One region of the uncultured Gilvimarinus sp. genome, then DNA from elsewhere that is predicted to be linked to it. Evidence: predicted binding sites of a transcription regulator. Region 1 holds the regulator's gene; the other holds the start of a gene.
The links. The regulator PhoB, encoded in region 1, activates phosphate uptake and scavenging genes when phosphate is short. The targets are predictions, from matches to a motif close to TGTCATAAANNTGTAACA.

Region 1 (15,620 bases):
CTTTTATTACAGCGCCATGAATCGTTAGCCGATTAACAGCGCCTTACGATCACTCAGCTAACGGCACTTTCGCCTTAGGCGGCAATGGCGAAAAATACCCGACCACAAGCAACAAAATGCCAACGGCGATAAACGAGACAATGGCTTCGAGGGTATTGCTATCGCGCATATCCATTAAAAATAGTTTAGCCACCACAACGGCAAGCAATACAGCTGCCACTAACCACGTATTACGCCAGTGCTTCCGGGTAGCAATAAACATAACCGACAAACCCAGCAGCGCCCAAAATATTGTCAAGGCCGCCTGCGCAAGCGCCGAGTTTACAATGGCGTTTAACTCGTAGCTCACGCCACTCCAATGATGCAAACTACGCAATAGCATTGCATTGCACCAAACAAACACTAGCGCCGCGATGACAGCCCAGCCATGCGATCTAGAAACCTTAATGACACCTACCGAGCAGACTTTGCGCCACCAGTAAAACCCGGTAAAAAATACCGCCAATTGCGTGAGGTCTAATGGATTGAGAAGTGGCACATACTGTAAAGGCAAGAAACTTCCCGCACTCGTGGCGCTTATTGCGACGCTCCACAACGCCATAAAGGCCACTAGCGGAGAACTACCATAGATTAAATAACTCGCGTAGTGATCAGTCCAAGGCCATACATTCAGCTTCAAGACACACCACGTAAGCAACAAACTTACCGGGACCAGTGCCAGACACTCCCAGCTATCGGCTAAATTTAATGTATCGACAACAAACCAGACGAGCTCCGTGGTCCCCAGCACGGCAAACAACAGCCAGCCCAACAAGTGCAGCCCCACCGCATTGACGGCGGCAAGAGGCCGGCGATCGCGAAGGTACAATAGCCAGGATAAAACGCAAAACAATGCGAGCCAGCCAGCATAACCCCAAGACTCTCCGGGGTGATTCAAATTTTGCAGCGCCCACCCGGCCGCCAACAACATAAACAATAGCAACCCAAACCCAGTAAAGCGCAGCTCAGACCATTGCAGCTTTAATTCTAAAAACCCTAAAACCATGCAAGACGTCGCGACAAATAATAACATCGCAACATAAACATACATCGGCGCAATATTAGCTAGCGCCTCTTGCGCACCATTTAAAAACCACCAGGTTAACGCCAATAATAAAAGTGGCTGCGAGCACCGCCTAATGACCCGTAAAATATCAGGTGAGCTATGACGTAATAAATAACTACTAACACCGTTACTTAAGGCTAATAATACTCCCCCTAAAAAAACGCTATTAACCAGAAAAGCCTCGCCGTCGCGGTGCCATTGCGCCGCTAAGAAGTACACCCCCGCCAGCACCTGAAGAGCCAAAGCAAACGCCGCCCCCAGCTGACGCCGTTGACGCAAACTAACCCAAAGTACGCCGGCACCCTCTAGCGCCCATACCGACGCAACCCACTCGCCATCTAACGCAAAGGGAATCGCCAATGATAAAAACACCGCCGCTAACGCCAAATACGCCTCAGCCAGCAAACGATACGTGGCCCCGCCAAAGCGCCGACAGAGTATTAACAAGAGACTATAAAAAACTCCCAGTGCAAACGCCGCCCATGCCAACCCGTATTGGTATTGATACACGATGCCCGCCTGTAAACCAAAGCCAACCAAGGGCACACCAAATACTAGCGACGCATCGACGTAGCCTGTTAAGTTTGGCGGCTGACGCCGAGCAAAGAAAATGGCAATGGACACATAAAATAGAAAAAACAGCACCAAGAAGAACTGTGCACTGGGAAGGTTGGCGGGGGTATAGTTAAGAACACCCCAGAGGCTCGCAATAACAAAAGTAAATACAAACCCAAGCAAGTTTAGAATGCGCCAAGCTTTAAACCATGCTATGGCGACAATGCCAGCATTAAGCAGCGCATAGTAACTAAACAGCGTGACATGATCACCCTGTCCGCTAGCGCTTAATATTGGCGCGAGAAAACCACCAGTGACAGCCATCACCGCCAATGAGCGAGCATTTTGCAAAACCGCTAATGCCGCCGATAAAATCACCATTACCACCAATAGCGCAAAACTTATTGACGGTGGAATTAAATGGAACAAACGCAGCGCGGCGAATACCGTAATATATAAAATACCCAGCCCGCCACCTTGCAAAATTAATCCGTAGGTAACACGCATACGGCGCAACCGCCAGCCTATTGCCAGTAAGGCAACCCCCAGAGCGGCCACCGAGCACAGCTTAAGTTGAACCGGTAACACACCTTGCTGATTGGCATAACGCAGCAAAAAAGCAACACCAAAAAACAGCACGATGACACCGACACGAACAATGACATTGCCTTCGGTAAAATAGCGCTTAAGCCACGTTAACGCTCGATCAAAAAATACCGGCGATGTCGCTGTCGCCGTATGCTTCTGTGGGCTTGGTGCACCCTGCTCGCGGGCAAACGCGGCTTGCGGTGGCGGGGTTGTCACAGCGGACTGCGAATCTGCGGGCGAATGGCTTGCCGCTAACGCCTCCGGCTCTAACCCTATTGGGTCTAAGTCTAAGTCCGGCTCAGAAGCCGCCTCTTGCGTTTGATCCTCAAAAGCTCGGGTGGGTATCTCCCGGGCCAATTCACGCAATTGACGTTGCAACGACTCTACCGATTTACGCAGATGACGAACCTGGGTAAATAGGTACAGCAATGCCAAAATAACCAATGCCAGCAGTAACTGCATCTTCCTGTTCCTTGTTCTTTTTTGTCGCGCAAGTCTTTTTACCTGGTGGGCGCCGCGCCAGATTACACCAAGCTCCAGCAGTGCGCATCCTTATCGGTGCGGTGCTCTTGGCCACTGAGCGCTAGGGGGTTTATACTTATAAGCTTTCCCATTCAGCGCAAGGAACACCATGCCCAACAAAGCCATCATTCACACCGATCAAGCGCCCGAGGCAATCGGCCCCTACTCTCAAGCGGTTAAGGTCAATGGCACCGTGTACTTATCCGGTCAGATCCCGCTGATTCCCGAGACCATGGAAATGGTAGAGGGTGATTTTGCCGCCGAAGCCGATCAAGTATTTAAAAACCTAGCGTCCGTGTGCGAGGCCGCCGGTGGCAACTTAAAAGACGTGGTTAAGCTCAACCTCTATTTAACCGACCTGGGCAACTTTCCCATCGTTAATGAAGTAATGACTCGTTACTTTGACGAGCCCTACCCAGCGCGTGCCGCTATAGGCATCAGCCAGCTGCCCAAAGGTGCCCAAGTAGAGGCCGACGGCATTATGGTCACCGCCGGCTAACAGACTTCATAGGGGCGCCGCTTAAGCAATAATCGTATCGGTCGCACCCAACAGCTCGGCAAAACCCTCGCGATAATCGCGGTAGCGCAATTGATAACCGCTGGCACACAGCCGGCGATTATCAATGCGCTTGTTCATGCCTTCCGCCGGTACTGAGGCGGGCAAGCTCACCCCCAAGCAATCGGCTATATAAGTCACCACCTCGGCGTAGGGGACAGGTTCGCTGTCGCTGACCAAATACAACGGTTGCGGCTCGGGTACATCGCGCAGCAAGTAGGCCATAAACCCCGCCGCATCATCGGCGTGAATACGGTTAGTCCAGGAGGGTTTCGGCGCGGCGTTCCCGTGCCGGACACGATCTATCAAGCGGCTGCGGCCCGGCCCATAGATACCCGACAAGCGCAGCACACTCAGCGGCAGATTAGCGTCACGCAGTACCTGCTCGGCCGCCAACACCTGTTCACCGTTAAAGCGGGCCGGCTGAGGGGGTGTCGTCTCATCGACCCACTCAGCGTTATTCTCGCCATAAACCGCGGTGCTAGAGACAAACAACACCCTGCGCGGCATTTTACCTGCCGCCGCAAGCGCGCGGACTAAGCTCTGGCAAGGCACCACGTAACCCGTGTGATAGCCGGACTCGCTGCGTTCAGCGGGGGTTAGGGTCAGCACGATATGGTCAAAACCTTCGGCCAGCAGTGCCGTCATAGCGCGTTCGTCAGAGGCATCTAACGCGCGGTATTGCAGCTCATCCGTCGCTTTCGGCGGATTGCGGCGCCCCCCCGTAACGGCCATGCCGCTCCCGGCCAACTGCCCTGCCAAACGTCGCCCGAGATCGCCACAACCGATTATTAATAGTTTTTCGCTATCCATTTTGCTAGTGTACTCATCAAGATACTTTTATTCCCGATAGGAACCTGAACCATGACTTTGACAGAATTGCGCTATATCGTCACCTTGGCTCAGGAGCAACACTTTGGTCGCGCCGCCGAGCGCTGCTTTGTCAGCCAACCCACCTTGAGCATCGCAGTCAAAAAACTCGAAGAAGAGCTGGGCGTCTCTTTATTTGAGCGCTCTAAATCACGGGTATCGGCCACTCCTTTAGGCGAAAAAATCGTGGCTCAAGCCAATTTAGTGCTAGAGCAGTCGGCCGCCATTAAAGATATCGCCAATGAGGGCAAAGACCAGCTCTCCAGCCCGCTGAGCATCGGCGCTATCTTTACCATTGGGCCTTATTTGCTGCCGAGTTTTATCCCCGAGCTGCAAAAAGAAGTGAGCAAAATGCCACTGTACGTCGAGGAGAGCTACACCGGCACCCTGCGCACCAAGCTGCGCAAAGGCGAGCTGGACGTGATTATCGTGGCGCTGCCCTTTACCGAGGCCGATGTAGTAACGCAACCGCTGTACGACGAGCCCTTTGTGGTGCTCATGCGCAAAGATCACCCCTTGGCGCAAAACGATACGATCGACCCTACCGCACTGGACTCAGAAGAAGTCCTGTTACTGGGCGAGGGCCACTGTTTTCGCGATCAGGTGCTGGAGACGTGCCCACACCTTAAAGCATCCGTCGAAGGGCACAGTGGTGGCGTACGCACAGCGGCCGAGGGCAGCTCACTCGAGACTTTGCGCCACATGGTAGCGTCGGGGCTCGGCATCACTATTTTGCCCGTCTCCGCCGCCGGCATAAGCCGCTACAGCGAAGAGGTACTGGTAACCAGGCCCTTTAACGACCCAGCCCCCAGCCGCACCGTAGCGCTGGCCTGGCGGGCAAGCTTTCCGCGTTTTAAAGCAGTGGATGCCTTGCGCACCGCCATTCGCCACTGCCAACGTGACAACCCCCTGATTAGCCTGCGCAACTAACTGTGAACGGGCAAGCCGACACGCTGGCGAGCCTGCCGGTTACCACCCTATCGGGAGTGGGCCCGGCGCTGGCCGAAAAACTCGCCAAACTCGGGGTCCGGACCGTACAGCAGCTGTTATTTCACCTGCCTTCACGCTACCTTGACCGCACTCGCGTGCAGGCTATCGGGGGCTTACAGCCAGGCATTAGCGCCGTCATTGAAGCCGAAGTACGCGCCGCCGATGTGGTGTACGGGCGGCGTCGCTCTTTGGTGTGCCGAATACAAGACAACACCGGCACCCTTACATTGCGGTTTTTTCATTTTACCGGCGCGCAAAAACAACGTCTGGTCAAAGGCGCGCGGGTGCGCTGCTTTGCCGAGACACGCCGCGGTGCCAGCGGGCTAGAGATGGTTCACCCCGAATACGAGCTGCTGGCCGATGGCGACCATAAACCGCTGGCACAAAGCCTAACCCCCCACTACCCAACCACCGATGGCTTGACCCAACCGCGACTGCGCACCCTTACCCAGCAAGCACTGGCGCTGCTCTCGCGCTACCAACTCGAAGAGCTGCTGCCCGAGCGCGTGCGTAAAACCCTCGAGCAAATACCCCTGGCCGAGGCGCTCGTCCTACTGCACAACCCACCCAAAGACGTCGACCTACACCAGTTGGCAGAGGGCATTCACCCGTTTCAGCAGCGGTTAGCTTTCGAGGAGCTACTGGCCCATCAACTGAGTATGCTGCAGTTTCGCCAAGGTATTCGCAGTCAGCGGGCGCCGCCGTTGCACCCGGCAGCCGAGTTACAACAACAGCTTTTAGCCCAGCTCCCCTTCGACTTAACAGGCGCTCAAGCAAGAGTAAGCGCTGACATACAAAAAGATCTACGCCAGCCCGAACCCATGCTGCGGCTGGTGCAGGGGGACGTCGGCTCAGGCAAAACCGTGGTCGCGGCGCTGGCGACACTGGCCGCCGTGGCGGCGGGCAAACAGGCGGCCATTATGGCGCCCACCGAAATTCTGGCCGAGCAACATCGGGTTAACTTTAGTGCTTGGCTTGAGCCTTTGGGTATCAAACTGGGCTGGCTCAGCGGCAAGTTGGGGCAAAAAGCGCGGCGCGAGCAACTGGCCGCTATCGCCAGCGGCGAGGCTCAGGTGGTGGTAGGTACTCATGCACTGTTTCAGGAAGAGGTCGAATTTGCCGACTTGGCACTCGCCGTAATTGACGAGCAGCACCGCTTTGGCGTCCACCAGCGCTTAGCACTGGGAGAGAAAGGCGCGCGCGGAGAATGCACCCCGCATCAACTCATTATGACCGCGACCCCCATCCCCCGCACATTGGCCATGAGCGCCTACGCCGACTTAGACTGCTCGGTGATCGACGAACTCCCCCCCGGCCGCACCCCAGTCACTACGGCGGTTATCTCCGACCAGCGCCGCGAGCAAATCATCGAGCGCGTACGCGCCGCTTGCGCGGCGGGCCGCCAAGCGTACTGGGTATGCACCTTAATTGAAGAGTCAGAGTCTCTGGAGGCTCAAGCCGCCGAGGCAACGGCCGATAACCTGAGCGAACAACTCCCTGATTTGCGGATTGGCTTGGTTCACGGGCGCCTAAAGGCGGCCGAGAAAGAAGCCGTGATGAGCGCTTTTAAAGCCGCTGAACTAGACTTATTGGTGGCCACCACCGTTATCGAGGTGGGCGTCGACGTACCCAATGCCAGCTTGATGATTATCGAAAATCCCGAGCGGCTGGGGCTATCGCAATTGCATCAACTGCGTGGCCGTGTCGGCCGCGGACGCGATGCCAGTCACTGCGTGCTACTGTACGGCACGCCACTATCGCGCAACAGCAAGGCGCGCCTTAAAGTTATGCGCGAGAGCTCGGATGGTTTTTATATCGCCGAACAAGATTTAGAATTGCGCGGCCCCGGCGAAGTACTCGGCACCCGACAAACCGGCCAAATGGAGTTTCGGGTAGCCGACCTCCAGCGCGATAGCCATTTGCTGGACGCCGTGCGCGAGGCCGGAGAATTAATTATTGCGCGCGACCCCGTGCGGGCCAGCGCCATTATCGAGCGCTGGCTGGGTGGACGTGAGCGCTACCTGGGCGCGTAAAATGTTTTAAGCAAGCACCAACCGAGTGTGACCCAGATCACACTTTAAGTGCAACCGTAGCCGCTGCGTCAAATAGGCTTTATATTGTCAGCAAGGGCGCCGTGCAAACAACGATAGTTCGCCCAATGAGCACAACGACCAGGAGAAATTTCAGTGCCAGTACCTACCAGTGTCGAAACACTGCTCAGCAGTCAAAACATTACTTACGATTTGGCCTCGACCGCCTTTGAGGGCGAAGACCCGCTTATTTGGCACCAACAGCACTTGCGTCAGCAAGGTGCGGCACGCTCGATCCTGCTGCAGGATGACATCGGCCGGGTGCAAGTCGTATTGGGCGCCGACCGGCTATTGGATTTAACCGCCGTGAACCGGCATTTAAACCGCGAGCTGCGCGCCGCCGACGCGAGCGCCCTACAACAGTTTTGCGAAGCGAACCAATTTCAATCGGTGCCAGCTCTGCCACAGGTTGCGGGCCTGCTGACTTTGGTGGATGAACAACTACTCGAGCGCGACAGCTTACTGCTGGACTCGGGCGACGACACCCAACTCATTCGGGTGCACGGCAATGAATTTCAACAAATCTTAAAAGACGCCGTTGTCTGCCAACTATCGGCGCCTTTAGCGCCGCTGGAAGCCGACGACAGCGGCGCCGATGATTTAGCGCAAATAGAGGGCGCAATCAGCAACTTTACGCAGCTGCGTATTCGCCAACGTTTAGAAGAGACTTTAGAGCTGCCGCCGCTTTCGGACACCGCACAGCGTATTATCAAACTGCGGGTCGACCCTAACGCCGACATATCGGATTTAGCACAAATCGTCGAGACCGACCCAAGCCTGGCCGCACAAGTCGTAAGCTGGGCCGCGTCGCCTTACTATTCGGCCCCCGGTAAAATTAAATCGATTCACGATGCCATTGTCCGGGTATTGGGCTTTGATATGGTGCTCAATTTGGCCCTTGGGTTGGCGCTGGGTAAAACCCTGCACTTGCCCAAAGACGGCCCCAGCGGCGAGCTTCCCTATTGGCAGCAAGCGGTGTATATGGCGGCGACTATCGAGGGGCTGGTCACGGCTATTCCCCGCGAGTCTCGCCCCAGCTTTGGCATGGCCTACCTTACGGGCCTGCTGCATAACTTTGGCGCATTGATTATGGCCGAGGTGTTTCCGCCCTATTACGCACAGTTTTGCCGCCTGAGCGAGGCCAACCCTCACGTCACCCCACAGACGATTGAGCGCCATATACTCAATATGAGTCGCGATCAAATTGCCAGTAAGTTAATGGAGTTGTGGTCAATGCCCGAGGAAGTCGTAACCGGGCTGCGTCACCAAAGCAACCCGAATTACCACGGCGAAAACGCTATCTATGCCAAATTAGTGTATCTAGCGCGCATGTTGTTACGCCAGCACAATATCGGCACCGGCCCCTGCGAATCCATCCCCGACTCACTGCTGGATGAACTACAGCTAACCCGTGCCAAAGCCGAGGCCACTGTAGCCAATGTGATTGAATCGTCTGACGATTTAGAGCATATCGCCAGCGCTCTCAACCAAAACTAAAAAGCCAAGCTAGGCGTCCCGGTTGCGATAGCAATCCTCGTCTAGCAGATTCTCGCTCTTGGCCACCACGGTGGTCACAGCGGCGTCCCCGGTAATATTCACGGCGGTGCGGATCATATCCAGCAGTCGGTCCACGCCAATAATGAGCGCAATCCCTTCTTCCACAGGCAAGCCCGCCTGCTGTAACACCATGGCCAAGGTCACCATACCCACGCCCGGCACCCCAGCAGTACCAATTGATGCCAAGGTGGCGGTTAATACCACCATTAAATAACCGGCGATGCCCACATCAATACCGTAGGCCTGAGCGATAAACACCGTCGCCACGCCCTGCATAATTGAGGTGCCATCCATATTGATGGTGGCACCTAGTGGCAGAGTAAAAGAGGCGGCTTTGTTGTCGACCCCGAGCTTGCCCTCAACCGTGCTCATGGTAACGGGTAGCGTGGCGTTGCTGGAGGCGGTGGAAAAACCAAACACCATCACCGGGTACATTTTGCGCAAAAATATGAGTGGGTTAAGACCCGACAGCAGTTTGAGCAAGCCCGGATACACCACCAAGCACTGCAACACTAAAACACCCGCCACCGTTAAAAAGTAAAACAGTAGGTCCTGAAAAACCCCAAACCCCATAGACGCGAACAGCTTGGCCAGCAAGCAAAACACCCCGTAAGGGGCCAGCTGTACCAGCATCATAATCATGCGCAGTACCACATGGTTTAAGTTCTCAAAAAAGCTCGCCACCGGCTCGCCTTTGTCACCACTTTTGGCAATGGCCACCCCCAGCAATACCGAGAAGACAATCACCTGCAGCATATTGCCCTCGGCCATCGCGGCCACCGGGTTGCTGGGGAAGATATTAATAATGGTCTGCTTGAGCGACAGGTCAGTGTCCATGCTGAGCGCGCCAGTCGCCTCTAAATTTAGCCCCAGCCCCGGCCCCAACAGGCTGGCCACCGTAATCGCCAAGGTAATAGCGATGGCGGTTGTGAGCAAATACAGGCCGATGGTTTTAACTGCCAGCCCGCCCATCCGCGCCTGGTTGCCTAGCGTTGCGGTGCCGCACACCAGCGAGACAAACACCAGTGGCACCACCAACAGCTTAAGTGAGGCGACAAAAACCGCCCCGACCGTGTCAAATAAACCCGCAACCAGATACACCTGCACCCAGCTGTCCGCTTCGCGCCCGGTAAACAGGTTAAGCAGCAAACCGATGACGATGCCCAGCACCATGGCCAGTAATATTTTTTTGGTCAGACTCATAAACAATCTCTTACTGCGTGGGGCGCACATTCGTCGCCTTTATTCTTAACCTGCGAGGGTACCCCAGCGAACCGCAATTGTCCTGTGCTGTTAACCCCTACAGCTGCTAAAATGCCGCGTTTAACCCCAGTAGATCGAGGTATCGTTTGACCCAATCGCGCGCGCTACTACCACGCCCGGCAATATCACGCGGCGCGCCTGGCCGGTTTGCCCGGCGCGGGCTAGGGCTTTGGCAGCCGGCGGCCCACACCATTAGCGTGCCCCAACCGTTACGGCACTGGTTGTTTGATGACAGCTCGCTGACCGCCAAGTTACGCAAGCGCAGTGCCGGGCAACTACAAGTACAGGTATTGCGCCAATACTGGGGGCTGCCGACCTTATCGGAGCGCTGCACCCTTAAACAAAGCCGCAGCACCGCCCTGATTCGCGAGGTGTTATTGCTGGGGCCGGATGCCATTCCGTGGGTGTATGCGCGCAGTGTATTCCCCGCCGACAGCCTAACCGGCCGCTTGCGCCATTTACGCAAGCTCTCCAACCGCCCCCTGGGAGGCTTTTTATTTAGCCATCGGCAACTGGGGCGCTCACCCATGCAAATCGCCCAGCTACCACCTCACGAGCGGCTTGTGCCCCCCGTGGTACAGGGAGATGATATGCTCTGGGGCCGACGCTCAAAATTTTTTCTATTCGGTAAAACCTTACTGGTTAGCGAAGTGTTTCTGCCCGCGCTGATCGACTCCCGGACGAGACAACATGATTGATACCATCTGCCATCGCCTAACGCTGTACGCACAACTCACCCGCTTAAACCGCCCGATTGGCTGGCTGCTGGTGTTCTGGCCCACGCTGTGGGGGCTGTGGCTCGCCGCTGATGGTAAGCCGCCGGTGCATCTGGTGATCATTTACAGCGTGGGCGCTATCGCTATGCGCTCGGCCGGCTGCGTGATCAACGACTACGCCGACCGCAACTTTGACGGCCACGTTGAGCGCACCAAAGACCGCGTGCTCGCTACCGGCAAAGTCAGCGTCAAAGAGGCGTGGGCGGTGTTTGCCGCGTTAGTGCTACTGGCTTTTATTCTGGTGCTGTTTACCAACACCCTAACGCTGTATTTGGCCTTTGGCGGGCTGGCACTGGCCTGTAGCTACCCCTTTATGAAGCGCTACACCCATTTGCCACAAGTGGTACTGGGGGCAGCCTTTGCCTGGGGCATACCCATGGCATTTGCCAGCGTGCAAGGTGAAGTGCCCGAACAGGCATGGCTGATTTACTTTACCGTGGTGCTCTGGACCATCGTCTACGACACGTTTTACGCCATGGTCGATCGCGACGACGACCTGCGCATCGGCATTAAATCCACCGCCGTGTTGTTTGGCGATCAAGACCGCGTGATTACCGCTAGCTTGCAAGTATTGGTGGTGCTTGGCTTGCTCTTGATGGGCTCGCGGTTTGAGCTAAACGGCCTGTACTACATCGGGGTGGCCGTGGCGGCAGGGCTGTTTGTCTATCAACAGCGGCTGATTCGCTACCGTCAGCGCGGCCCCTGTTTTAGCGCTTTTCTCAACAACAACTGGGTCGGTGTCGCCGTTTTCGCCGGCATTATTGCAGGTCTAATAAAGTGGTAAAACCTCGCGGTTTTACCCGCAAACTGGCTTTGGCGGTAAAATTTACCGCCGGGCTGTCATAAATATGCAACAATTTAACCATTAAATACGCTTGCAAAGAAGGGGGCGAATCTACGCTGATCGGTTATCAGCCGCAGCCACCGCTTCACTGATTATCCGCAATTGATGGAACATACAGGCAGGCACTATGACAAGTCGCACCATCCTTATCGTTGACGACGAATCCGCAATCCGCGATATGCTGCGTATCGCCCTCGAGATGGCCGAATACCGCTGCTTAGAGGCCAGCAATGCACAGGACGCTCACGGCCTGATCGTCGATGAAAAACCCGACTTGATTCTGCTTGACTGGATGATGCCCGGCACCAGTGGCATCGAGCTGGCGCGGCGCTTAAAGCGCGACGAAGTTACCGCCAACATCCCCATTATTATGCTCACCGCCAAAGGCGAAGAGGACAATAAAATCCAAGGGCTAGAGGTAGGCGCCGACGATTATATTACCAAGCCTTTCTCGCCTCGCGAGCTGGTAGCGCGCCTTAAAGCGGTGCTGCGCCGCGCCGACCCCCACGCCAACAGCCACCAACCCATACAGGTTCAGGGCTTGTGCTTAGACCCATCCAGCCACCGCGTTACCATTAACGAGCGCGAAGTGGATATGGGTCCCACCGAGTTTCGTCTGTTGCAGTTTTTCTTAACGCACCAAGAGCGCGCTTACACCCGCAGCCAATTGTTAGATCACGTTTGGGGTGGTAACGTCTATGTCGAAGAGCGCACCGTCGATGTTCATATCCGCCGCCTGCGCAAGGCGCTAACGGTCGATCAACACGAAAACTTAGTCCAGACCGTACGCGGCACGGGCTACCGCTTTTCGACCAAGGCCAGCTAAAAGCCTCTGATCACGCCGATACAGGACTGACACCATTTTGCTACAGGGATTCAATGCCGAGCTGAAACGCTTGGCCGTTATCTTTATCATCGCCGTTATTATCGGCATGCTAATTGACCAGCTTGCGTGGACCTTGGTGCTCTTTGCCTTTTGGTATATCGGCTGGTGCCTGTGGCAAATGCTGCGCCTCAATATCTGGCTCAACGGCAGTCGCAAAAGCCAACCGCCCGAGGCGACCGGCCTGTGGGGCGACGTATTCGATGCCATTTACCACTTACAGCGGCGCCAAAAACGCGAGAAGAAAAACCTTCAGGCGGTTATCAATCGCGTGCAAGAGACCACCTCGGCCCTTAAAGACGGCGTAATTTTGCTCGACTGGCGCGGTTACCTCGATTGGTGGAACCCTGCCGCCCAGCGCTTACTGGGGTTTTACAACTCAGATCAAGGCCAATCGGTCATTAACTTTATTCGTCATCCGCGCTTTGTCGATTACTTTGAAGCGGGCGATTACTCCGAGCCGCTGGATATCCCCTCGCCGCGCTTTCCCGACAAGCGCTTGCAGTTTCAAATCACCCGTTTTGGTAAAAACGAGCGCTTGATTGTGGTGCGCGATATCACCCAAATTTACCACTTAGAACAAATGCGCAAAGACTTTGTCGCCAACGTCTCCCACGAACTACGCACGCCGTTAACCGTAATTAGCGGTTACTTAGAAACCATGGCCGACAACAATAAAACCCCCACCTGGGACAAGCCGCTGGAGCAGATGCAGCAGCAGTCCAAACGCATGTCGCTGTTAATTAACGATTTGATTATGCTGTCTAAGCTGGAAACCACCGATACCGGGTTTAACCAAAAACGCGTCGAGTTAGAGCCTCTGCTGCAAACCGTAAAGTCCGAGGCCGCCGTGCTCAGCGACGAAAAGCAACAAACTCTCACCCTTGAATGCACCCCCAAGTTATCGATCATTGGCAACGAAAAAGAGCTACACAGCGCGTTTTCTAACTTAGTGGTTAACGCCGTCAAATACACCCCCGAGGGGGGCAAAATTGCCATGCGTTTATGGCGCAGTGGCCCACGTATTTACTATTCGGTCAGCGATAACGGCGTCGGCTTTGACGCCAAACATATTCCGCACTTAACCGAGCGGTTCTACCGTGTGGATGCCAGCCGCAACAGTGGCACCGGCGGCACCGGGTTAGGGCTCGCAATCGTCAAGCATGTATTGCTGCGCCACGATGCCGAGCTGCAAATCAACAGTGAAGTAGGTAAGGGCAGCGTCTTTACTTGCGTGCTACCCGCCAACGACACAACCCTGTCATAATTTTTTAACGACAATCGCCTATCGACGCATCAAATCGGGTTAAACTGTAGGCAAACCCGATCCCTTTTGGCGGAAACAGATAGGCAGCATGAAATTATCGCTATTACTTATAACCCTCTTGCTCATCAGCGGCGCCAACGCGGCTGATACCCCCTCTACGGCAACGTTTAGTGTTAAAGGCCGCCAGTTGTTTGATGCCTGTGGCGAGCACTTCGTGCCTATGGGACCCAATCGCATGGTGTTTTGGCTTGACCGCACCGGGTTATCGAGCTTTAGTGAGATCGCCAAAACCGGCGCCAACACCGTGCGCATCGTCTGGAGTACCGAAGGCAAACCCGCCGAATTGGACGCTGTGTTAAAAAATGCGTTTAAGCAAAAACTGTTTCCTATTATCGAGCTGCACGACGCCACCGGCGACTGGTCTAAGTTGGACTTACTGATCGACTATTGGACGCAACCCGAGATAGCCGCCACCATCGCTAAACATCAGCGCTACACAATTGTTAATATCGGCAATGAAGTGGGCGACAAAGTCGCCCTTGATGCGTACACCAAAGGCTACACCCGCGCCATTACCCGTTTGCGCGAGTCGGGCTACCGTGTCCCCTTAATGATCGATGCACCCGGCTGGGGCAAAGATATCGATACCTTACAAGCGGCGGGGCCAGCGCTGATAAAAGCCGACCCGCAAAAAAATATTTTATTGTCGATCCACATGTGGTGGCCCAAAATGTGGGGCTTTGATGCCGCCCGGGTACGGGCCGAAATGCAAGAGTCTGTCGATGCCGATTTACCGCTCATTATTGGCGAGTTTGGCGATCGCTGGGATGACAGTGAAGGCGGCGCGATTCCCTACCGCACCATTGTGCAAACGGCTCTGGAATTTGACATTGGCTTTTTGCCTTGGTCATGGGGCCCGGGCAATAAACCCCAAAAACATCTAGACATGAGTGACGATGGTACCGTCGAAGGATTAACCGGCTGGGGCCGCGAAATTATGCTCGACGAAACCTACGCCATAGCCCGCAACGCCAAGCGCACCCACTTACAAAATACCGGCGAATGCCCGTAACCGGGCGCGCCAAAAATCGGAGCGACTATGAACCTACCGGAAAATCAGTTGCGCGATAACAAACGCAGTAATTTTTTGCGCCGCAACTACGACAAAGTAAAACACAAATACGCCGGAAAAATTCGCCACAAAGCCATTGAACGGGCGCGCACTCGCATTTATTTGCACGGCCGCAAGCCAGAAGATTACGAGCCGGATGTGCTAGAGGTTATCGTCAAAGAAGAAGAAGACAAAATCATCAGCGAGTATAAATCCCGCGGTATCGTAGCGCTGATTGCCGCGCTGGGCTTGAGCTTGTTTCCGTAAGGCAGAGGGTAGGGCGACGATATGTTTCGGTTTCTCGCTAAGTCGGCTTTAGCCACGGTTATTTGGAAGCGCTACCGGCGCCCCATCGTATCGACGCTAGCGCTGTTTATCAGTTACTTTTTTATCGCCATGGTTCACAGCGATTACGTCTCGTGGGCAACCACCACAGCGCAACACGACAACCTTTGGGCATCGTTTGTGGTTAAGTGGCTAGCGCTCATCGGCATTACACTTTTATATTATTGGTTTAATACCCGCAGCCTAGCAAAAATCAATAACGAAACCGATGCCGAGCGCCACACAAAACCTCACAATAAACAATCGCGCCGTACGGCCCATCCGCCACCCGAGGCGGCAGGCCCAGACCCTTTTGCCA
Region 2 (15,620 bases), on a different contig from region 1:
CGGTCGCAACTATCGCGAGCACGCTCGCGAAATGGGCCACAACCCTGAGCGCGCGACACCGTTTTTCTTTTTTAAACCGGCCACGGCCCTGTTAGCCCACGGCGAGGTATTTACCTGCCCGTGGTTTAGCAAAGAGGTTCACCACGAGTTAGAGCTGGTGATCGCTATCGATCAAACACTGCAAGGCGCCAACGAACAACAGGCGCGCGAGGCGGTGAGCGGTTTTGCCGTGGGGCTGGATATGACTTGCCGCGATATTCAGCGCGAGGCAAAAGCCGAGGGACGACCGTGGGAGCTGGCCAAAGGCTTTGACGGCTCGGCGCCTTGCTCAGCCTTGCAGCTGGGCCGCTACCGCGATTTAGAGGCGACCGACCGCCTCACCCTAACGCGCAACGGGACTATCGTACAACAGGGCAGCTGGCGCGACATGATTTGGTCCGTGCCCGAGTTAATCTCTGAGCTATCGCGCTACATCACACTCGCACCGGGCGACCTGCTGTTTACCGGCACACCGGCCGGCGTGGGGCCGGTACAACCCGGTGATCAGCTAGTGGCCACACTGGATGATTTTTGCGAACTCTCAGTGACCGTGGCAGAGCAGTTGAGCACGTAAAAACTGATACTTAAAAACCGGGCAGCTCAGGTAAATAGTTTTGGGCAAATATATCGGGCGATAGTGGGCGATCAAACAAATAGCCTTGAATCAGTATGCCGTCGTATTGGCTCAGCCACTGAGCCTGAGCATCCGTCTCGACGCCTTCGGCAACAATAATCAGATTCATATTTTGCGCAATAGCGATAATTGAGGCCACCATCGCCGCATCTTGCGGATCGATGGTGATATCGTCAATAAAGGATTTATCGATTTTGATTTTATTCACCGGCAAACGTTTAAGATAACTCAGCGAACTATAACCGGTACCAAAATCATCCAAAGCAAACGTAATACCTTCGTTTTGCAGCTTGCGCATTTTATCGACGACTTCATCGAGGTTGTGCAGCGCGGCACCTTCGGTAATTTCAAACTCCAGACAGCTGCCCGGCAATTTATATTTACGCAGTACCGACAAACATTTACCGACAAAGTCGGCATCATAAAGTTGCCGCTCGCTGATATTCACCGCCACCCTAAGCTCCACGGGGAAGCGGCCAGCCTCTTTGTGATAACGGATAAATTGGCACACATCATCCAACAGCTGCAAACCCACCGGATTGATCATGTCGGAGTTTTCTAAAAAGCTAATAAACTCCGCCGGCTGTACCTGGCCGCGCAACGGGTGCTCCCAGCGAATCAGGGCCTCTGCCCCCACCAGAGAGCGGGTGTGTAAATCGATCAGTGGTTGCAAGTAAAATATAAATTGATGATCTTGAAATGACGATCGGATATCCGACTCTAACTGCAGCAGGCGATTTACCTCTTCGGCCATTTGCGGCTCAAACACCTGGCAGTTATTAACAGCGCTGCGCTTGGCTTCATTTAGTGCGGTATCGGCCTGAGATAACAACAACTCGACCGACACACCATCGAGTGGATAAAGCGCAATGCCAACGGTGGCATTCACCGAAAAATCTTGATTACCCAGGGTAACCGGCTGGCTGATGGTTTCTAAAAACCGGCTAGCGACATATTCCGCTCGCGCTCGCGTCTCTTCAAGGTCGTCGGAGATATCGGGCATACTTAGAATAAATTCATCGCCACCAAGTCGCGCGAGTGTTTCCGGCTCATGTACGCGCATCGCCATACGCTGAGACAAATGCAGCAGCAGCTCATCACCCAGAGAGTGACCCATCGTATCGTTAATGCGTTTAAAATCATTTAAATCAATTAACAATACCGCACCGTAGCGATTGCCTGCTTTGCATTTGTGTAGGTCTTCTTGCAGTTGCTCTAAGATTTTGTTGCGATTTGCCAGCCCGGTTAACGTATCGCGATACGCGAGGTATTCGACGCGCTGCTCAGCCTCTACCAGCTCCGTGATATCGGCCAGCACCACAATGACATAAATAATATGATCGGAAACAAACGGCACCAATGACATTTGCATGGTGTGGCTTTCGTTGCGTATTCCCGAGAAATGTTGCTGCCGATTAAACAGCGGCGACTGTTTGCGACACACACGCACAATGAGAGACTTTAACTGACCGGACTCTTTGATTCCCATTTTGGTCAGCATGGCGAAGTAATTGTTTGTTGTATTATCGCTAAAGTAACGCTTAAAGGCTTGGTTATAAAACAGCAATTCGCCATCGCCATTAACCGCAAACACCTGGTTGGGGCTGGCATCTAAAATCAAACTTAACTGCTGCTTTTGGTGCTGTAACTCGATATGTTTTTGGTTAAAGTTTTTCAGCAATCGATTGGCTGAGTTAACAATGTAACCGAGCTCGTCTTGCTCGTGCTGGCGCAAATGGGGAATAGCATTGACGGGGACTTTACTGTGGTCGAGTGCGGCAAAGCGCGATGCCAAATTCACCAGCGGCCGGGTTAACAAGAAGTGATAAACCAACACCAACACCAGAGCAATGCCGATATTGCGCGCGGTGCCGGTAAGTAACACTCGCCAGGCTCGCTGATAAAACGGGCTTAAGGCTCTATCTTTATTCAGCTCTAAGCGCAGAGTGCCCGTTGGCGCATCGGGGCTAGACTGCAACATATACTCAAACGCTTCCGACTCACCCACCAACAGCTTTGTTAGCCACAGGGTTTGACTGACCTTAACCGGCTGGCGATACTCCGCCATCAGCTGATCCTGATCGTCAAAAATCGCAATATGATTAAGAAACCGATATTCGCTAAGGCCGTCCACCACCTGCTCGGCGAGGCGTTCATCCAGTAAAAATACCGCCCGTTGCGCCGCTGAGCGACTTACCCGGCTGATCTCCTCAACACCTTCACGAATTTCTTGGTAATGACTGCGAAAATCGAGATAAACCTGCAAGCTTGCCACTAATACGCCTAGCACCACGACCACAACAAAACTGGTGCGCGCCAACTTATAAGACAGACGTTGAAATAGGTCGATGGTCATAGATTGTATTGTTTTGTTTTTATCAAATCGACAATCCTTGTCCCACGCCCGACAATCGGGCCCAAAACAATGACAGAGTCCGGGTTATGACACAAGAGATATGTCGTCAAGGCAACAGGTTTGGCCGGTAAAAGTCGCAAGCTCTGCCCTGCCCCAAGCCGCGATAGACAAACAGGTTGCCGGCGCGCGGCTCAGCCCCACGCTGGGCCTCCGTCATCCCCTCCCAAGCGCTGGTTACGTATAAATCGCGGTAATCAGGCCCGCCAAACGCCACGCACGTCGGTTGCGATACCGGCAGCTCAAGCGTTTGCAGCCGATCGCCTTGGGGGCTGTAACACACGACCTGGCCCGCCCCCCAGTGAGCGCTCCAAAGGTTGCCCGCGGCATCCGTACAAGCGCCATCTGGGTAAGCGCCTTCGGGGGTTTGGGTAAACAGTCGCGGATTGCGCAAATTACCATCGGCCGAAAAATCGTAGGCTGTGATACGCCGAGTGGGCGAGTCGGCGTGATAGGCCGTGCGGCCATCGGGGCTCCAACACAAACCGTTCGATATACACAAACCGGTCAGCGCCGTGCAGCAACCATCGCGGTAACTATACAGCGCCGAGCTGGGTGTCTGCGGTTGCTGCTCGTTCATCGTACCGCCCCAAAAGCGGCCTGCCGGATCGACCCGCCCATCGTTAAAACGCTGCCCCGGCAGCCCAAGCTCGGGCCTCGCCAGCCAGCCGACACGCCCCTGCGCGGGCCAGTAATCGGCAATGCCCGAGGCAAAGCTAACAATCAAACGGTTGGGGTCTGAGGTAAAGCCAAATGCGCTCAAGCGCTCCGGCGGGGTAAATTCGCGCAGGCTATTGCGCTCAGGGGTGTAGCAGTAAAGCCTGCAGCCTAAGATATCCGTCCACCAGATGCTTTGCTGCCCGGGATGCCAAAGCACCCCCTCGCCCAGCTCGCAGCCAACGTGCAGCTCGTCAACCAGGCGCATAGCGTGCCGCCCTAAAGGTTAACCCCTGCGCTGGGGGCATAATCGGGTAAGTCGTTGATGGCCTCGCCGTATGTAGCATCGCTGATTGACGTTACAGGCGGCCGCCGTCGACGACAAACTGCTGCCCGGTAATCATAGAGGCATCGTCTGAGGCTAAAAACAACGCCATATTGGCGACGTCCGCCGGCTTTAAGCGGCGTTGCAAGCGAACGTTTTCCATCCACTTTGCCTCCACCTCGGGTGTGAGCCATTTTTCCAGTTGTTTATCGGTCACCACCCAGCCCGGCACCAACGCATTAACGCGGATATTATCGCGGGCAAAATCTGACGCCAGCGCGCGCGTTAACCCCAGCAGCCCGGCTTTGGCCGTTACATAACTGGGCATCTCGGCGGGGCCATAAAGTGCGTTAATAGAGCTGAAGTTAATAATCGAGCCACCGCCCGTCTCGGCCATTGCGGGGGCAATCGCGCGCGTGGTAAAAAACGCAGCATCCAGGTTAACAGCCAGTGAGCTATGCCAACTAGCGTCTTCCAGCGAGCGAGGATCACAGCGTTTGTCATTGGCGACATTGTTGATCAGCACATTAAAGCTGCCCAGCTGCTGGCTCAGCTCGGCGATGCTGGCGCGCAGCGCCGCAACATCGGTGACATCGCAAGCGATAAAACTCAAAGCGTCCGCGTAAGTGGCCGCTAGCTCATCGCACAGCTTAGCGCCCTCATCGGCGGCAATATCCACAAACCCCACCTTAGCGCCCTGATACAAGAACGCCTCAACCATACAGGCGCCAATGCCTGTAGCCCCGCCGGTAATAAATACCCGCTTACCGCGCAGGCTGGGATAGAGCGTTCGCTCAGTGGGTTGTGTCATGGTCTACCTCGAACACCTTGTGCGGATTTATCCGAAACGGTGCAAAGTATATCGTTTTGCGCCCCAAAATGCTGCGCCTGCGCGATTGAACTCACGGTCGGTACCTCTGTGCAAACAGCCGGCCGCTGCTCGCAGCGCAGCATCAACCCAGCGATGGCAACTGACCATCGGTGCTCGTGCGCGCCCCGATGGATGCCTGAATCAGCTCTAACGCCTCGCCCAACAAGGCGCTCATATGCGCCTGAGCCGCCGGCGCGTCACCGCGATCAATGGCATCGTAAACCCGCTTGTGGTCATCATAGCTGCCCGCTTTGACGCCTTTAATTTGGTTGGTACAGGCAATACTGACACGTAAAGCCGCTTGAATAAAACTTCTGAGTTGAATGTAAAAACGATTGTTACTGGCCATTAAAATGGCCGTGTGAAAGGCGATATCGGCCTCTAGCGGATCGTCTTCCCCAATGTCGGCGAGCTTTAAGCGAGCCAACGCCTCTTCGATACCCGCAATCGCCTCGCGATTTTGGCGGCGGGCCGCCAACGCCGAGGCCTCGGGCTCTATACCGCTGCGCAATTCGGTAAACTCGAGCAACAAACCCAGCGAGGGCCGGCCACTCAAAGTCCAGCTCAAGACGTCGGTATCAAAAATATTCCACTGGGTGGACGGCAACACGCGAATCCCCTGACGCGGGCGCGACGAGATTAGCCCCTTAGCCGTCAGCATCTTCACCGCCTCGCGGATCACGCTGCGGCTAATGTCGTACTGGGTGCACATTTCAGCCTCGGTCGGGAATGCATCCCCAACCCGATACTTACCTTGCACGATCGCAGTACCCAACTCATAAGCCACTTGATGCGTCAGGTTGCGGTTGCCATCAAAATTATTCATAGACCATCCACGTTGTTATTATCGCGGCTGACAACAAAGGTCGCCAACCCGCGCCAATGTTACCGCAGTCATGGGTAAAAAGCTGCTGCATTTTGGCTGTCAGAGCAATAGTGATTACTCACTTCCCTGTACGGTCGCGACCAGCTGACGCGCACCGGCGCGGTTGCGGTGCTCACACAGATAAATCCCCTGCCACACCCCCAGATTCAAGCGGCCATCGCTAATCGGCACGCTGACACTCACCCCTAAAATACTGCTTTTAATGTGCGCCGGCATATCATCATCACCTTCATAGTCGTGGCGATAATAGGGCGCGCGCTCGGGTACAAACTCATTAAAGTGGCTTTCAAGGTCAATGCGCACCGTCGGGTCGGCGTTTTCATTAATGCTTAGGCTGGCCGAGGTATGCTGAATAAACAGGTGCAGCAAACCGCACTTTAACTGGCTAATATCCGGCAACTGGCGTTCGACCTCGTCGGTGATCAAATGAAACCCTCGTGTGCGCGGGGTAAGACTAAATTTAGTTTGTTGCCACATAACGTTAATCCCGCCTTGTGTGCTGTTTGGTGTTGATGAAAATTTTATGCGATTCGCGCTTGAATTTTACCGTTTTCAGGCGCATGTTTAACAAGAGGCCGACGAAAATGTCTCGCCTCCATCAAGTAGTACTTTTTTAGTGGTACTTTTCTTAATGGTACAAGGAATCCAGTGTATGCAAATCCAACTTTCCGGTCACCATGTCGATATCACCGACGCTATTCGTGAAGCAGTAAACACCAAGTTTGGTAAAGTTAACTCGCATTTCCCCCAGCTAGAATCGCTCTCTGTGACCTTAACGGTCGAGCGCGCCTCCCAAAGTGTCGAGGCCACCACCCAGTATTTAGGCGCGGCGGTTGCGGTACAAGCCGCCAACCACGATATGTATGCCGCCATCGCTCAAGCCGCCAAAAAGCTTGAGGCCGCCCTCGCCCACCGCAAGGGCTCGGTTAAATCTAACCGTCACGAAAAACCGCAACTAACGGAAGAAGAGCCTGTCGATCAAGCCTCTTAATGTGACCACCGCCACAGCACCCAGCTGTGGCGGCGAAGCTCCCGCCAAAAGCAAAGCTGTTACAAAAGTTTCACAGAAACGTCATCAAAGCTGATATTTAACGTCATTTTTCCTCTCTAACGTGTTGGCACTTCAACCGTGCTAATAACTATTGATCGAGGAGAACACAATGACGTTTCGGCTAAACGGTAAAGGAAAACTCGCGCTGGCGATGCTTAGCGTAATGGCTTTGGCCGCTTGTGACGGCGACGATGGCAGTGATGGTGCCGCCGGCGCACAAGGTCCGGCCGGCCCACAAGGCCCAGAGGGCCCCGCCGGTGCTGATGGCTCAGACGGCAGCAATGGCAGCAATGGCGGCGGTAACGCCAGTCTGATGACCCCCGGCCTAACCCGTCTAGCAACCGTGCCCGCTGGCGCCGAAGTCACCGGTGCTTTTGCCACCGAAGACGGCGATCTGTTTTTTAACGTACAACACCCGGACAGCGCCAACAGCGCGACCGACAGTGACGGCAAAAGCTTTAACCATGGCACCGTAGGCGTACTAGCTGGCGTTAATATCAACCAGCTGCCGAAACACTTAGTTTCGGTCGGTGTGCCCGATACCGAGCAAGAGCGTCAGACCGTTCAGGTGGCCTACGGCGAATACCAAGTAATCGCGCAAACCATGGACACCTTTGGCGGCGCCATGCCAGAGGGCTTAGGCACGGTTTTAGCCACCGACAAGTCAACCGTAGTCGCCTCTATCGACGACCCCGACTTTAACGGCTTTGTGCCCACCGGCGAAAACCAAGGCTATTTGTTTACCAACTGGGAATCGATCCCCGGCGGCATGAGCCGCTTAAAGCTCAACAAAAACGCCAGCAGCGGCTACTGGTCAGTGGACAGCAACGACGTACAGATGCTGGATTTTGGCATTTACGGCACCATCGCTAACTGTTTTGGCTCGGTTTCACCCTGGGGTACGCCGCTCACCTCCGAGGAGTGGGGCAACCAAGGCGACAGCACCGAAGAGTGGAACGACCCTTCCCTGCAAACCAGCCGCGACGCGCTGGCCATGTACATCGACCCTACCGCCACCGATGCCGATAGCGCCTCAAGCTTCCCCAATACGTATCGCTATCACTACATCGTGGAAATTACCGAGCCCACCAGTGCTGAGCCCAAGCCTGTTAAGCATTACACCTTGGGTCGTTTTGAACACGAAAACTCCATCGTGATGCCCGATCAAAAAACCGTGTATCTGTCACAAGATGACACCAACGGTGTGTTGTTTAAATTTGTTGCCGACACGGCTGCGGATCTCTCCTCGGGCACGTTATACGGCGCCAAGCTCACCCAAGACTCCGGCAGCTTTGAGCCGCTCACCACAGGCTTTGACGTGCAGTGGGTGGAGCTGGCTCACGGCGACAACGCCACCATCGACGGCTGGATTGCCGACTTTGACGGCATCACCACCGCCGATTTTGTGGAAGGCCAAAGTAACTACCTAACCGACGCCGATGCCGAGGCCTGGGCCGCCGGGGATGCCAACTTCCCAAGCGTTGCCAACGGCGGCGGCAGCACCACCGCCGGCATGGCGATGGACGATCGCATCGCGTTTTTGGAATCACGCAAAGCCGCTCGCGCCAAAGGCGCCACCGCCGAGTGGCGCAAGTTTGAAGGTATCTACACTAACCAAAAGCGCGCGCAAGAAGCCGTTGAAGGTACCGACTTAGTAGCCGGTGAAGACGTATCGCAAGCCTACGTTTACTTTGCCATTGCCGATATGGACAACGGCATGATTGACGGCGAAGGCGATATTCAACTGTCAGCTCGCGTAAAAGATTGCGGCGGCGTATATCGCATGCCTCTTCTTAGCGGTGCCGACGCTTACAGTACCAACCGTATCGAACCGGTTGTTATGGGCTCTACCTACCGCTCTACTCTGGATGGTGCCCTGCGCTGCGACGTCAACGCCTTATCACAACCTGACAACGTCATTGTCTTGGACGACGGCCGCCTGATTATCGGTGAAGACGGTTTCCAAGAAAACAACACTTTGTGGATGTACGACCCAAGCGTCAATGATCAATGACATAACTAATAATACGTAACTGTTTCAGGAGCCGCACTGCGGCTCCTTTTTTCGTTTAGACGACCCCCACAGGCAACACCATGAACCACAACCGATTACGCAACAGCTTACTCTTTATCGCCGCGATTATACTCAGCGGCTGCGATCAGTCGCCACAAAACTTAACCGAAATAGCCAGTGCCGAACCCGTGCATGCACCGCAAGATTATATAACCCACAACGAAACCTATAATCCCGAAGCGGTTATTCCACCGCAGTGCTACACCAAAACCGAAGGCAAAAATAACCCCTGTTACATTTGCCACCAAAGCTACACCGGCGATCGTGCGCGCCCCAACATGATGAACGATGGATTTTTGCAGGGCAGCTACGACTTCTCCGACATCGGTAACACCAACCGCTGGAGCAATTTATTTAAAAACCGCAGCGCTGAGATCGACAACATCGATGACGACTTTATGCGCAATTATATCAACCAAGATAACTATTCGGCATTGGCCGCGTGGTTTCAATCCGATGCATGGCGTGGCCGCGCTCCCGTTATTGCCAATCTTGCCGATGGCGCCGGCGCTTTTGACCAAGACGGTTTGGCACTCGACGGCAGCCGCTGGGTAGCATTTAATTACAAACCCGTACCCAGCACTTTCTGGCCCACCAACGGCTCCACCGATGACGTTATGATTCGGCTGCCCGATGCCTTTAGTGAAATCGACGGCCAATACTCACGCGACCTTTACTTTGCCAATTTAAGCCTACTCGAAATGGCCATCGTCGATAAATCCAGTTTACCCAGCATCGCCCTCGACGAAGGCGCAAGCGGTATCGACTTTAACGGCGACGGCCAGCTCGACTCGGGCGTTACCAGCGTAAATCGTACTACGCATTACTTTGGCGATGCGAAAAAGTTTCCCGTTACCCATATGCTCTACCCCCAAGGCACCGAGTTTCTACACACCGTCCGCTACGTAGGTATTAAAGAAGATGGCAGCATCACCAACGCCCGTCGCATGAAAGAAGTGCGCTACATGCGCAAAGACACCTTTATGCCCAAAGAGCGATTAACCAACAGCTACTATCGCGAAGCCAAAGAAAAGCACTTTGGCAATTTACCGGCGGTGGTTAACCACGATGATCGCGGCATGAGCAATAGCATGGGCTGGTTGCTGTGGGGGTTTATCGAAAACGCCGACGGAAAAATGCGCAAGCAAAATGATCAGGAGCAATTCTTTTGCATGGGCTGCCACAAAACCATTGGTACGACTATTGATCAAACCTTCGCCTTTGCCCGCAAAAAACCGGGCGCCAGCGGCTGGGGTTATATCGATTTAAAATCCCTTACCGATGCACCTAACATAGGCGAAACCCAAGGCGAGTATTTAACCTACCTAGAGCGCGTAGGCGGCGGCGATGAATTCCGCCAAAACGCCGAAATGTTAGAGCGCTGGTTTGACAGCAAAGGAATGGTTAAGCGCGAAAAAGTCGCCGCACAAGAAACTCTGTACGACTTAATTACCCCATCGCCCGAGCGAGCTTTAGATTTAAACAAAGCTTATTACCGTATCGTCCATGAGCAAAGCTTTTTGTTCGGTCGCGACGCGGTGCTAACTCCAGCAGACAACGTCTATCAAACGATTGATACCGCAATAGAACCGCTGGATAGTGAGCACCGCTATAGCTGGGATATAAGGCTGGATTGGGAGTAAAAAGTAAAATTTATGGAGGCTCGTAAGTAGCCTCCATAAATTTAGAGCGCAGAACTAGCAGAAGTGCTTTACTAATTCTTAAGGCTGCTAATAAACGCCTCTGATTCAGCAATGGATTTTTCCATTTCTTTGATCAGCTGAGCGACTTCCGTATTTATATTACTCAGCTCACCTTGTAGCGAGTCAATGGCTCGCGCATTCAGATTATGCTTCAAAAACAAAACTTGATCCTGAAAAACTTGTAATACCGGTTCCATGCGCGCCTCTGCGCTACGCATGGCTTTAATGAGTTTTTGGTATTGTTTTTTGGTCTGGCTTAATTTGGCTTCACTTTGTCGTTTAAGGTTGGCATTGCTGTAGAGTTCAATTTCATCCTCCCACTCATCGAATAAAGCATCCGATACATCCTCGACCGAATTAATTCGCTCGGACACCAACTCAGCGGCGGCTTTACTGTCTTCATATTCGCCGTTAAGTTTGTCGTAGCGCTCCGCTAGGTCCTGATCTTGAATCTTGATGATCGATTGGTATTGCTCTAAAGCGGATTCGAACTGCTCTTTGGCATCGGTTTGTGCCTCTTGAGCCGACTCCACTCGATCAATCATGATATCTCGCTTGTGAAAACCCGCCTTCTCCATCGCGCCGTAATACATCGACTGACAACCCGCCAGAACAACGACCAAAAAAGAACTGAGAAACCAACGACTGATTGACATACATCTTTACCTTTAACTGAATTGGTTAGAAAGCCCCGTTCCAACGCCGCACAAATGATGTCTGCGTTGCCGAGTAGTTCTCATACGAGAACAATTGCTAATAGTAAGAAAGTGGGTATCCCGTGGAAGAAAGCCAGAGAAGTGCCTATTTAGGCATAACATTTTAACAGGCCCCCCAAAGAGATTCCGAGAATAAAGAGCCTGTCCTGTGTTGAATTTGAATTGAAATTACCCTGAGGCTCCCGCCAAGTCAAACCTTCGAAGAATTTTGCTAGGTTTTCAACAAAAGTAGTCCTTCCAGCTTCTCGCGATAGATGAAAAAAACTAAGCCAACTATTAGCGCCACTCGTCGATTTCGGACTTTTATCTCACTGTTAACAAACAAAATTGACAACGTTGTCCTTCGGGCCTATGGTTTAGCCAGCACTCGCCCAATGAGTGCCGCGCGTAGTCCACCTGACAATAACTAAACTCGCGCGACCGTTAACCCATAACGGCTATACATGACGATAACGGTAAACCTAGCTGAAAAGAGTCAGCGCACAATCCTTTGTTTAGGCGCCTGCCCGCCGCCCTTAAACTGCTGTTGGGAAACGCGTAGTAGCTGTGTGGTGAAGCCCCGCTGAGGTAGAGCGGTATTACAACTAACCCCATGCACAGAAAGGATTTCATTATGAAATTTATAAAAAATATAGCGGTGTGTGTTTTTGCACTGCTGGGCGCGCAGCAAGCGTTTGCCTACAATTGCTCGGGCACAGCGCAGTACTCGGACGGCAGCTCGTACAGTAACGGCGCTATTGTCAAAAACAACAACAGTGCTTACCAGTGTACGGTCGGTGGCTGGTGTTCTGTTGGTGGGCCCTATGCGCCAGGTGATGGCTGGGCCTGGAGCAACGCCTGGAATAGTTTAGGCGCCTGCAACGGCACCGGCGGCGGAAACTCTTCCAGCTCCAGCAGTTCGTCTGTTAGCTCGTCCAGTTCGTCGTCAAACAACAATGGTTCGTGCCCGCAGTGGTCATCGTCGGCTGTTTATTACACGGGTGATGTGGTGGTGTACGGCGGCTCTTATTATATCGCCGAGCACGATAATCCCGGTTACGACCCGACCATCAGTACCTGGTTCTGGGATCCAACATCGTCTTGCCCCGGAGGCAATGGCGGCGGCAGCTCTTCATCGACACCGAGCGGCAATGGGTTTTCAGCGATTGTCAGCGAAGCGCAATTTAATCAGATGTTCCCTAACCGCAATACGTTTTATACCTATGCAGGTTTGGTGAATGCGGCGGCTACTTTTCCGGCCTTTAGCACCAGAGGTAACCTCACCACGCAAAAACGTGAAGCGGCAGCGGCGCTGGCTAACTTCTCGCATGAAACCAGTGGATTGTATTACATCAATGAGATTGCCCAAGGCACTTACTGCTCGGGCACCGCTACCGCCTGTGGCGTTTGCGCGGCGGGCAAAAAGTATTACGGTCGCGGCCCGATTCAGTTAAGTTGGAACTACAACTACTGTACCGCAGGTCAGGCACTGGGGCTGGATTTGTGGTCTAACCCCGATCAAGTCGCGCAGAACCCAACAACCGCGTGGCGCACGGCACTATGGTTTTGGATGACGCAAAGCGGTGCGGGTTACCGTCCGGCGCACGACTCAATGGTTAACGGTAATGGTTTTGGTGAGACCATTCGGACGATTAACGGATCGTTGGAGTGTAACGGCGGCAACCCGGGGCAGGTGCAAAGTCGCATTAATACCTACCTCGACTTCACCCAGATATTGGGTACGACGCCCGGCAATAACTTAGACTGTTAAACCTTAAAGCCACCCGCCGCTTGCGCGGGTGGCGCTTAACCGGTGCAAAGTGTTATTTACTCTTCCCTTCACTCATTTTACGTCGCAGCTGGGTAATGACGGGTACGACCTCCGGCCGGATATGGCGCCACGCGTAAAACGACTCGGCCGCTTGTCCCACTAACATACCTAAGCCATCGGCCACTTTCGTCGCGCCGTGCTCAGTGGCCCAGCGCATAAAAATGGTTGGTTCAGCGGCGTACATCATGTCGTAACACGCCGCGTCTGGGCCCAGTAAATGTTCGGGTAGCGGTGGTAGCGCGCCGTGCAAACTGGCCGAGGTACCGTTAATGACAATATCAAATTGTTTACCGGTTAAATCCTCTAAGCTCACGCCGCTTACCGTACCCAGGTCGTGAAAGTCTCGCGCAAGATCCTCTGCCTTGCTTGCGGTGCGATTGGCAATGCACAACTCAGAGGGGTTTTGCCCTAGTAAGGGCTCCAACACACCGCGCACTGCCCCGCCGGCACCCAACACCAAAATACGTTTAGCCGATAGTTCCCAGCCGAGGTTGAGCATATCGTTGATCATACCGATGCCATCGGTGGTATCGCCGGTCACCGATCCGTCGATTTGCTGGGTAAGTAGGTTTACGGCACCGGCGCGCTGCGCGCGCTCGGTTAGTGTATTGGCATAGGCAAACGCATCTTGCTTAAAAGGGGCCGTAATATTTAAGCCATGGCCGCCTCCGGTAAAAAATGCTTTGGCCGCACTGGCAAACTCGCCCTCGGCCACAAGTTGTTTGGTGTAGGTCATGTCTTCACCGGTTTGCTCGCAGAACTGGCGGTGAATCACAGGGGATTTACTTTGCACTATGGGGTTGCCGAATACGGCGTATGTATCACTCATGGGTTACCTATTGGTCAACGAGCGGCAAACCTATCAGACAATGTTTACCGAACGTTTACGCTTTGCATTTATTGTTATTTAAGCCAGTCGCGCGGTGGCAAAAAATCTTCGCTCAGGCGCGCTTCGGCTGAATGTGGCTCGGGTTGCCAATCGTACTCCCAACGCACCAACGGTGGTAGGGACATTAAAATCGACTCGGTGCGACCACCGGTTTGCAAGCCAAATAAAGTGCCGCGATCGTACACTAAATTAAACTCGACGTAGCGGCCGCGACGGTACAGCTGAAATTGTCGCTCACGCTCGCCAAACGGTGTGTCTTTACGGCGCGTTAAAATCGGTGCGTAAGCGGGTAAATAACTGTCTCCCACCGCCTGCATTAACGCAAAGCTTTCGGTAAAGCCTTTGGCATTAAGGTCGTCAAAAAACAAGCCGCCCACACCGCGTGCTTCATCGCGGTGTTTTAAGTAAAAATACTCGTCGCACCAGGCTTTAAAGCGAGGATAAATCTCCTCGCCAAAGGGGGCACAGGCATCGTAGGCTGTTTGATGCCAGTGTTGGCAGTCGTCGACAAACCCATAATAAGGCGTTAAGTCGTAACCACCACCAAACCACCACACGGGCTCTTCGCCGGATTTTTCCGCGATAAAAAAGCGCACATTGGCGTGGCTGGTGGGAGCGTAGGGGTTGTTGGGGTGAATCACCAAAGACACGCCCATCGCCTCAAACGAGCGGCCCGCAAGCTCGGGTCGATGGGCCGTGGCTGAGGCCGGCATTTGGGTGCCGTGAACGTGAGAGAAATTGACACCGCCCTTTTCGATAACCGAGCCATCAACTAGTACCCGCGAACGACCGCCGCCGCCCTCAGTACGAGTCCATTCATCCTCGACAAATTGGCCGCCATCAATGGCAGATAAGCCGGCACAGATAGTCTCTTGCAGCTGCAGTAAATAGCGCTTCACGGCGTGCTTATCGGGTGCGGCTGAATCTTGGCTCATGCCATCTCTCCATCAATTGGCAATTACGGGTCGGCCTGTGCAAGGCCTTTTAGGCAGCTAGCTGTTTAGCCGGGCCGATGTATTCTACCGGTTTGCAGGTCGCGAATCTCGGACGGCTGAGTGCGCGCGCCAACTTGACCGGGCGCGAGCGCCTGAATTTGATCGCCAAAATAGTGTTGGACTTGCACGGACGTGCGCGCAGGCTCTAGGCCCTGAGGGTTAGCCGAGGTGCTGATCAAGGGGCCGCCAAACGCCAAACACAACGCTTGTGCGAGGGGGTGGTCGGTCACGCGCAGAGCAACCGTATCGAAGTCGCCGGTAACCCAGTGAGAAGCGTGCCCATTGTTTGGCACCAACCATGTTACCGGGCCCGGCCAAGTGTTTAACAGCTGGTCCCGATCACTCTGCGCCAGCGGCGCGAGCCACGGCTCGAGTTGCGCCGCACTGGCAGCGATTAAAATAAGCCCTTTGGCTCTGGGCCGGCTTTTAAGCTCCAGCAAGCGGCGAATGGCGGACTCGTTGTCGGGATCGACCCCGAGCCCCCACACGGCCTCGGTGGGGTAAGCAATCACGCCACCGGCTTTAGCCGCTCGCGCTGCTCGCTCGACCCCACTCAG

Region 2: the regulator PhoB is predicted to act here: its motif matches at 6,874-6,891, upstream of AACY82_RS15765 (alkaline phosphatase PhoX).

What each region holds. Positions count from the first base shown of each region.
Region 1 is NZ_CAXAUC010000005.1:52,231-67,850, reverse strand. It holds gene AACY82_RS09945 (DUF2339 domain-containing protein) at 50-2,710, opposite strand; gene AACY82_RS09940 (RidA family protein) at 2,880-3,269, shown strand; gene AACY82_RS09935 (SDR family oxidoreductase) at 3,291-4,139, opposite strand; gene AACY82_RS09930 (LysR substrate-binding domain-containing protein) at 4,191-5,126, shown strand; gene recG (ATP-dependent DNA helicase RecG) at 5,129-7,219, shown strand; gene AACY82_RS09920 (HDOD domain-containing protein) at 7,373-8,773, shown strand; gene AACY82_RS09915 (dicarboxylate/amino acid:cation symporter) at 8,783-10,036, opposite strand; gene AACY82_RS09910 (chorismate lyase) at 10,183-10,794, shown strand; gene ubiA (4-hydroxybenzoate octaprenyltransferase) at 10,787-11,656, shown strand; gene phoB (phosphate regulon transcriptional regulator PhoB) at 11,844-12,542, shown strand; gene phoR (phosphate regulon sensor histidine kinase PhoR) at 12,580-13,866, shown strand; gene AACY82_RS09890 (cellulase family glycosylhydrolase) at 13,955-14,938, shown strand; gene AACY82_RS09885 (dihydrouridine synthase) at 14,966-15,244, shown strand; gene AACY82_RS09880 (hypothetical protein) at 15,266-15,620, shown strand, end outside.
Region 2 is NZ_CAXAUC010000014.1:37,187-52,806, reverse strand. It holds gene AACY82_RS15800 (fumarylacetoacetate hydrolase family protein) at 1-613, shown strand, start outside; gene AACY82_RS15795 (EAL domain-containing protein) at 624-3,029, opposite strand; gene AACY82_RS15790 (SMP-30/gluconolactonase/LRE family protein) at 3,136-4,011, opposite strand; gene AACY82_RS15785 (SDR family NAD(P)-dependent oxidoreductase) at 4,103-4,879, opposite strand; gene AACY82_RS15780 (FadR/GntR family transcriptional regulator) at 5,022-5,765, opposite strand; gene AACY82_RS15775 (secondary thiamine-phosphate synthase enzyme YjbQ) at 5,880-6,302, opposite strand; gene raiA (ribosome-associated translation inhibitor RaiA) at 6,478-6,816, shown strand; gene AACY82_RS15765 (alkaline phosphatase PhoX) at 6,986-8,890, shown strand; gene AACY82_RS15760 (hypothetical protein) at 8,971-10,593, shown strand; gene AACY82_RS15755 (DUF2959 domain-containing protein) at 10,665-11,309, opposite strand; gene AACY82_RS15750 (glycoside hydrolase family 19 protein) at 11,983-13,119, shown strand; gene aroE (shikimate dehydrogenase) at 13,172-14,008, opposite strand; gene hemF (oxygen-dependent coproporphyrinogen oxidase) at 14,083-15,003, opposite strand; gene AACY82_RS15735 (Sua5/YciO/YrdC/YwlC family protein) at 15,069-15,620, opposite strand, start outside.